Regions from separate parts of the Lysinibacillus sp. G4S2 genome, predicted to be linked through region 3. Evidence: riboswitches for the same ligand, from Rfam matches in the RefSeq annotation. Region 3 holds a riboswitch; each other region holds the start of a gene.
The links. A riboswitch is a leader RNA that binds a small molecule or an ion and turns the genes downstream of it on or off. The one in region 3 is predicted to bind S-adenosylmethionine.
Positions count from the first base shown of each region.

Region 1 (2,268 bases), 810 kb from region 3:
CATCAAAATAATGATGATACGTTGAAATAAAGGCTTTATACCATTCAGGAAATTTAAGTCCAAACTCTTTTTCTAAAGCTTGAATATCATCTTCGCTTACTATAGAAGGGACCATCTTCCATCTTGACCATTCTTCATCAGTATCCGCTAATTTCATCTCATCAGGAACATCTGGACGCATCCATCTGCAAAATCCATCTTCCGAAATCTGATTATAGCGCTCGTAGTAAACTTCAAAACCATTTTTTATGTATTCACGAACATCCATCTTGATAACTCCTTCTGTGAATAAATTGGACGAACTAATGGCTTCCGATTGGGTCATCGCACCACTTGCTCCCCTTTTGCCAAGCATCAACCATTAACACCGAAAGTCTTTGTTGTACATAAGATAAGGTATCAACTATAGGATAGGAGGAATTTTAGTTGTATTACAATCCTTATCCGTATTTTGTCTATCCTAATTATTATCCAACATGGGCATGGGCAATGGCAAATCAACCAGCCACACTCCAACCTTCTAGACATTTAGTGATGCCTACAAACTCAACAAATCGTAGCCCATTTCCAACCATCAATATAACTAAATTAAAGTCTTCTGCGAAACGGATCAAAGCTATTATGCAGCAAGCACAATTACTGACGGATAAAATTGATGAATCAGAGCAATTTGCACATGATCTTATGGACGCGGCACAGTTGTCAAATAAAACAGAGGTTGAAAAATTAATTGCATCAACAGGCATTACCATAAAATTCGAAACTAACTATACACCAGATGGAATTCGAATAATATTTACTGATAGCGACTGTTGTAAGCTAACCGTAAATTTGAGTTGGTGAAATTCAACTAATGAGTGGGATCTATGTATTGTCTATTTAAACCTAGCGATTGAGATTCAACAACGAGGCTTTTCTCATATGTGAAACGGGATTTTAATCTAAATACAAAGGCTACCCCTATGTTTACGTATGTAATCGTATTATCTATTTAAATATAGGCAAACAATATTTGCAGCAATAGCAAAATTATTAATTCTGGAAAATCTTTTAACCATGCATCCCTATTGAACTTGTAAACTATAAATAAATATGCTAAAGTATTCGTAATATATTTCTGAAAATTCTTATATTATCTTTTCTTATCAAGAGAGACGGAGGGATTGGCCCTATGATGTCTCAGCAACCAGCCTATAGGTATGGTGCTAATTCCAATTGGCGAAATCGGCCTTGAAGATGAGAAGACTTACTAAGTTGCTTTGCACAAGAGTCCTCTTCTACAAGGAGGGCTCTTTTTTATTGCCGCTAGTAAGTAAAGTCTAAGCACCCAAAAATAATTAAAAGAAAGCAGGAAAATATTATGGCAAATGAACTTTTACAAGCAATTCAACTATTAAAATCTAAAGAATGGGTTGATTTAACACATACATTTGGTCCTAATTCGCCTCATTTCTTTATGTTTGATGATGCAAAATTTGAAACATTATTTTCCCATGATGATGGCTTCTTTGCGCAGCAATTCTCTTTCCCTGGGCAATATGGAACACATATCGATCCACCTATCCATTTTGTGCGAGATACACGCTATTTAGATGAATTGGCGTTAAAAGAACTAGTCCTACCACTAATCGTTATTGATAAATCTAAGGAAGCCGAATTGAATAACGACTACACATTAAGTATCCAAGATATTCTTGACTTTGAGGCTGAATATGGAGAAATTGAAGCAGGTACCTTTGTTGCGCTTCGTACCGATTGGAGTAAGCGTTGGCCAGATAAGGAGGCTTTCAGCAACAAAGATGCTGATGGTCATAATCATATTCCTGGCTGGGGTTTAGAGGCGTTACAATTTTTATTCAACGAACGAAAAATAAGTGCTATTGGTCACGAAACTTTTGATACGGATTCAGCAGCTGATTTTCGCAAAAACAGTAAGCTAGACGGCGAATATTTTGTACTTGAACAAGATACTTACCAAATTGAGCTTATGACAAATTTGGATAAGCTACCTCCAAAAGGTGCTGCTATATTCAATATTGTACCAAAGCCTGAAAAAGCCTCTGGATTCCCTGTGCGTTCATTTGCAATATTGCCTTAAATATAACAAAAGGTCTGAATCAAACCATGATAGGTATTGAATCAGACCCTTTTTATTTAGGCGAATTCCTTTTTTTGAAAATAAAATAAACAATCAAAATTATTATGATGAACAATGCTATAAGATACATACTGTAGCGGGATAAATATAACCCAACGTAGCGCCATTTC
Region 1 covers NZ_JAUCFJ010000002.1:5,191,184-5,193,451, forward strand. The annotation lists gene QUF91_RS26440 (SMI1/KNR4 family protein) at 1-268, opposite strand, end outside; gene QUF91_RS26445 (YuzC family spore coat inner layer protein) at 427-843, shown strand; SAM riboswitch class I at 1,140-1,243, shown strand; gene QUF91_RS26450 (cyclase family protein) at 1,361-2,098, shown strand; gene QUF91_RS26455 (DedA family protein) at 2,151-2,268, opposite strand, start outside.
Region 1: linked by a shared signal. The riboswitch ahead of QUF91_RS26450 (cyclase family protein) and the one ahead of QUF91_RS22395 (methionine ABC transporter ATP-binding protein) in region 3 are both predicted to bind S-adenosylmethionine.

Region 2 (2,268 bases), 4.0 Mb from region 3:
TGTTCTAAATCTGCAATAATGTCCTCTACTGCCTCTAAACCGATTGATAAGCGAATGAGCGACTCGGTTACGCCAGTTTGGATTAACTCTTCAGCTGATAGTTGCTGATGCGTAGTAGATGCCGGATGAATAATTAATGATTTGGCATCCCCTACATTTGCTACGTGCGAGAATAATTTCACACTATCAATTAGTTTACGCCCTGCTTCACGTCCACCTTTAATACCGAATGTAAGCACTGAACCGAAGCCATTTCTCAAATATTTTTTTGCTAAATCATGAGTAGGAAAATCTTCTAAGCCATTGTAATTTACATATTCCACAGATGGGTGGTTTCGTAAATATTCAGCTACTGCCAATGCATTTTCATTGTGTTTTGGAATACGCAAATGAAGCGTTTCTAAACCTTGTAATAAATTAAATGCTGCATCTGCACTCAACGTTGGTCCAAAGTCGCGTAGTAATTGTACACGCAGTTTTGTGGCAAATGCAGCCTCTGCTGTGTCAATACCATAACGCAAACCGTGATAAGAAGCATCTGGCTCAGTAAAGCCTGGGAAACGTCCACGAGTCCAATCAAACTTTCCTGCATCTACTACAACGCCGCCTAAAGTTGTACCATGTCCGCCAATCCATTTTGTTGCGGAATGAACGACGATATCTGCACCGTAGTCAATTGGTGTAGAGCCATATGGTGAAGCAAATGTGCTATCAATAATTAATGGTAAGCCGTTTTCATGTGCTATATTCGCTACTGCTTCGATGTCTAGCACTTTTAAACTTGGGTTACCGTAAATTTCAGCGAACACCGCTTTTGTTTTATCAGTAATAGCTGCTCGGAAATTTTCTGGATTTGTTTCATCTACAAAATTCGTTTTAATACCGTAGTTTGGTAGTGTATTGGCAAATAAGTTATAAGTACCTCCATATAAAGAGCTAGCTGCGACAATTTCATCCCCTGCCCCTGCAAGATTTAAAATTGAAAATGCAATAGCTGCTGCACCAGATGAAAGTGCTACCGCTGCTGTACCGCCTTCTAATAAAGCGACGCGTTTTTCAAAAACATCTACAGTTGGGTTTGTAATTCGTGTGTAAATATTGCCAGCTTCCTCTAAGGCAAAAAGACGTTGCGCATGAGCAGTGTCTTTAAAAACGAATGCCGTTGAGCGATATACGGGCACTGTACGAGATCCTGTTACCGGGTCTGGCTCCTGGCCACCGTGTAACAGCAATGTTTCTGGTTTAAAATTTGTCATTATATACCTCCAAATGGTTATTTTTTTACGATGGTACCGGAGATGAGGAGGATTTTTTCAGTAGAAAACAAAAACCCTCTTCAGTAAGAAGAGGGTTGCGGTTGCAAGTTTTCCTCCCCTTATCTGCCAGATCCAAGTAAGAATCTGTAGGAATTAGCACCTTAGCAAGTTCGTCACTTACTGGTTGCCGGGCATCATAGGGCCTATCCCTCCGCCGCTCTTGATAAGAGTATGAGATTCAATTTCCATCGTTGTTACACAGTATAAACATAGACTTTTTTTCTGTCAACACTAAAATTTTATTTTTTCCGAAACTTCTGTCTGCTTATATACGTATTACGAACGCATACACTATTTTAGTATTTATTGGTTTATCACCAAAAGTTTGGGATGAAATTTGTTAAAACGTATGCCATTTATCTTCATTCAGTAGAAGAGCCCCACCCCTGAAAGTGGAATGAATTGTGCGGGCACAATTCAAAAATCTGGACGCATTGTTTATCTGTGCGAAAGCGAAGCGTCAGCTACAATGCGCCCAGCCGGCACGGAAATCAATCCCACGTTATGGTGATGAGCCTATTTATTTTGAAAGGAGGACTTTTATGGTAAAAGCCGTTATCATTTTTCTACTTGTTGGTTATTTAATTGGCTGTATCCACGGCTCTAAAGTAGCGCAGTTTTTATCCGGGGTAGATTTAAAAAAGACTGGGCATGGCAATGCAGGTGCTTCCAATGCAACACTTTCCCTTGGATGGAAATACGGCGTATTAGTTGCACTTATCGATATCGGTAAAGGTGTAGCAGCTATTATAGGTGCCCATTTCTATCTAGCAGATGCAACACATTTAACAGAAGTACAAGTTTGGTTCTTAAGCTATATTATAGCTGCTGGTGTCATCCTAGGTCATAATTTTCCATTTCACATGGGCTTCAATGGCGGTAAAGGAACTGCATCAATCATAGGAATATTACTTGCAGTTGATTGGAAAATTGGTTTATTTGCACTTATTTT
Region 2 covers NZ_JAUCFJ010000002.1:423,427-425,694, reverse strand. The annotation lists gene QUF91_RS02430 (O-acetylhomoserine aminocarboxypropyltransferase/cysteine synthase family protein) at 1-1,256, opposite strand, end outside; SAM riboswitch class I at 1,373-1,486, opposite strand; gene QUF91_RS02425 (glycerol-3-phosphate acyltransferase) at 1,859-2,268, shown strand, end outside.
Region 2: linked by a shared signal. The riboswitch ahead of QUF91_RS02430 (O-acetylhomoserine aminocarboxypropyltransferase/cysteine synthase family protein) and the one ahead of QUF91_RS22395 (methionine ABC transporter ATP-binding protein) in region 3 are both predicted to bind S-adenosylmethionine.

Region 3 (2,268 bases):
CGTTTGCGAAATATTCCCATGTACAATACTTACTTCCACATCAAACTGTTTCACAAGATGTGAAATTACAGGCTGTTCTGTTTTTTCGCCTACAAAAACTAGTTTGACAAGTTGTCCAGTAGGGTAATTTGCTTTAATTTGTGCCACTGTTTCCTGTGTTTCTTTCGTATCTGTAATTTGAGAAACGAATTTTTTCGTAATGGCAGCTTGTGGAGCTTGGAATACTTGTAATACTTCACCGCGCTCTACAATTTCTCCGGCTTCCATAACCGCTACACGATGACAAATTTTGCGAATAACGTGCATTTCATGTGTAATTAATACGATCGTTAGACCTAATCGTTCATTAATATCGACAAGTAGATCAAGGATAGCATCTGTTGTCTCCGGATCGAGTGCAGATGTTGCCTCATCACATAACAATACCTCTGGATTATTAGCAAGGGCGCGAGCGATACCTACACGTTGCTTTTGTCCCCCTGATAGCTGTGATGGATACGCCTTAGCGCGCCCCCCTAAGCCAACAAGTGTGATCAATTCATTCACTCGCGCTTCACGTTGTGCCTTTGGAACACCTGCGATTTCTAGTGGGAAAGCGATATTTTCCTCAACAGTTCTAGACCAAAGTAAATTAAAATGCTGGAAAATCATACTGACCTTTTGTCTAGCATCTCTGAGCTTTTGCCCCTTTATAGATGAAAATTCTTGATTGTTAACCGTCACCGTACCAGATGTAGGTTTTTCTAAACCGTTTAATAAGCGAATCATCGTACTTTTACCAGCGCCACTATAGCCGATAATGCCAAAAATTTCACCTTTGTTAATAGAAAGGTTGACGTCTTTGACTGCTGTTAATTCGCCATTCGCAGTTTTGTATTTCTTCGTAATATTTTGCAGCTGGATCATAGCGAATTCTCCTTTTCTCATATCCGTGTCACCCGCTGAAGGAAGTAAAAAAACCCCTTCACTTTATAGACAAGTAGAAGGGGTCACGTAACTTATACGCTAAACCGTTCTCTCATCTGTCAAAGATAAATCTTTGGGTGATTTGGCACCTTTTCACTTTGTGATGGTTGCCGGGCTTCATAGGGCACTTCCCTCCGCCACTCTTTATAAGAGTTCGATATATTTATATTTTTTAATATATTCGTACTTTACCACGCGAGTAAAGCTCCGTCAATTTATTTTTTTAATAATTCGTATAAAAATGGTACGGATTGAAAGGCATAAACCTTTTCTATCACTTTTTTGCCATCACAAACGAGTAAACATGGTACACTTTCGATTTTATTATCAAAAGCTATGTGCTCTATAAAATTAATATTCGCTTTACCAACCTGTAAATGTGGTAGTAATTGCTCGACAATCGTCATCATTTTCGAGGCAACTGTACACGTTCCACACATAGGTGTATATAAATAAAAGGCAGCCTTTTCACCGGACTGTACAGCCGTGTCCCACTGCTCTTTTGACCATTCTTCCATCTTTTCACGCAACCTTACAAAATATATTTATTATGGATTGAGAAGTGTGCACGAAGCAATATCATCGCTAACACCTTTCTCGGAGTTGTCTCAACTTCCTTATATGTCGGCATCGTACGTAAATGCTCAGCCTCTGGATAATGTCTGTCCATTAATGCCCGTAGCTTATCACCCGATGTATCTGCATCAAAGAATGTATAAAGCTCACAGCCCTCATATGGATCCAGTAACTCTTCTAATTGATGAACTCCAATTGTACCATTCGTACAAAGGATTATAACATCTTCACTTAAAATAGGTTTAATTTGAAGTTTATCCGAACGCCCTTCGACAATTAAGCATTTTCCCTCGAACATCACGCCACCCCCATTAGACATATCCCTTATGCTCATTATATCCATAACACTCTGTCGATGATCATATAAGACACCCATTGATAAGGGACTTCAAGTGTATTCTTCTCCCAACGTGGTGGAAGGAATGAAGATAATAAAAAACGCCGGTGATTTCCGACGTTTTTTTATTAGGGCTTGTCTTATTCAGCAATCATTTCATCGTATTGCTCAGCTGTCATAAGTTTTTCAACTTCTGATGCATCAGCAGGCTCTACAACGATCATCCATGCTTTTTCATATGGTGATTCATTAACGAATTCTGGGCTATCTTCTAAATCTGCATTTACTTCAACTACTGTACCTGAGATTGGTGCGTATAATTCAGAAACTGTTTTTACAGATTCTACACTACCGAATGGATCATCTGTTTTGATTTCGTCGCCAACTTG
Region 3 covers NZ_JAUCFJ010000002.1:4,385,625-4,387,892, forward strand. The annotation lists gene QUF91_RS22395 (methionine ABC transporter ATP-binding protein) at 1-906, opposite strand, end outside; SAM riboswitch class I at 1,016-1,119, opposite strand; gene QUF91_RS22400 (thioredoxin family protein) at 1,182-1,484, opposite strand; gene QUF91_RS22405 (toprim domain-containing protein) at 1,499-1,840, opposite strand; gene gcvH (glycine cleavage system protein GcvH) at 2,020-2,268, opposite strand, start outside.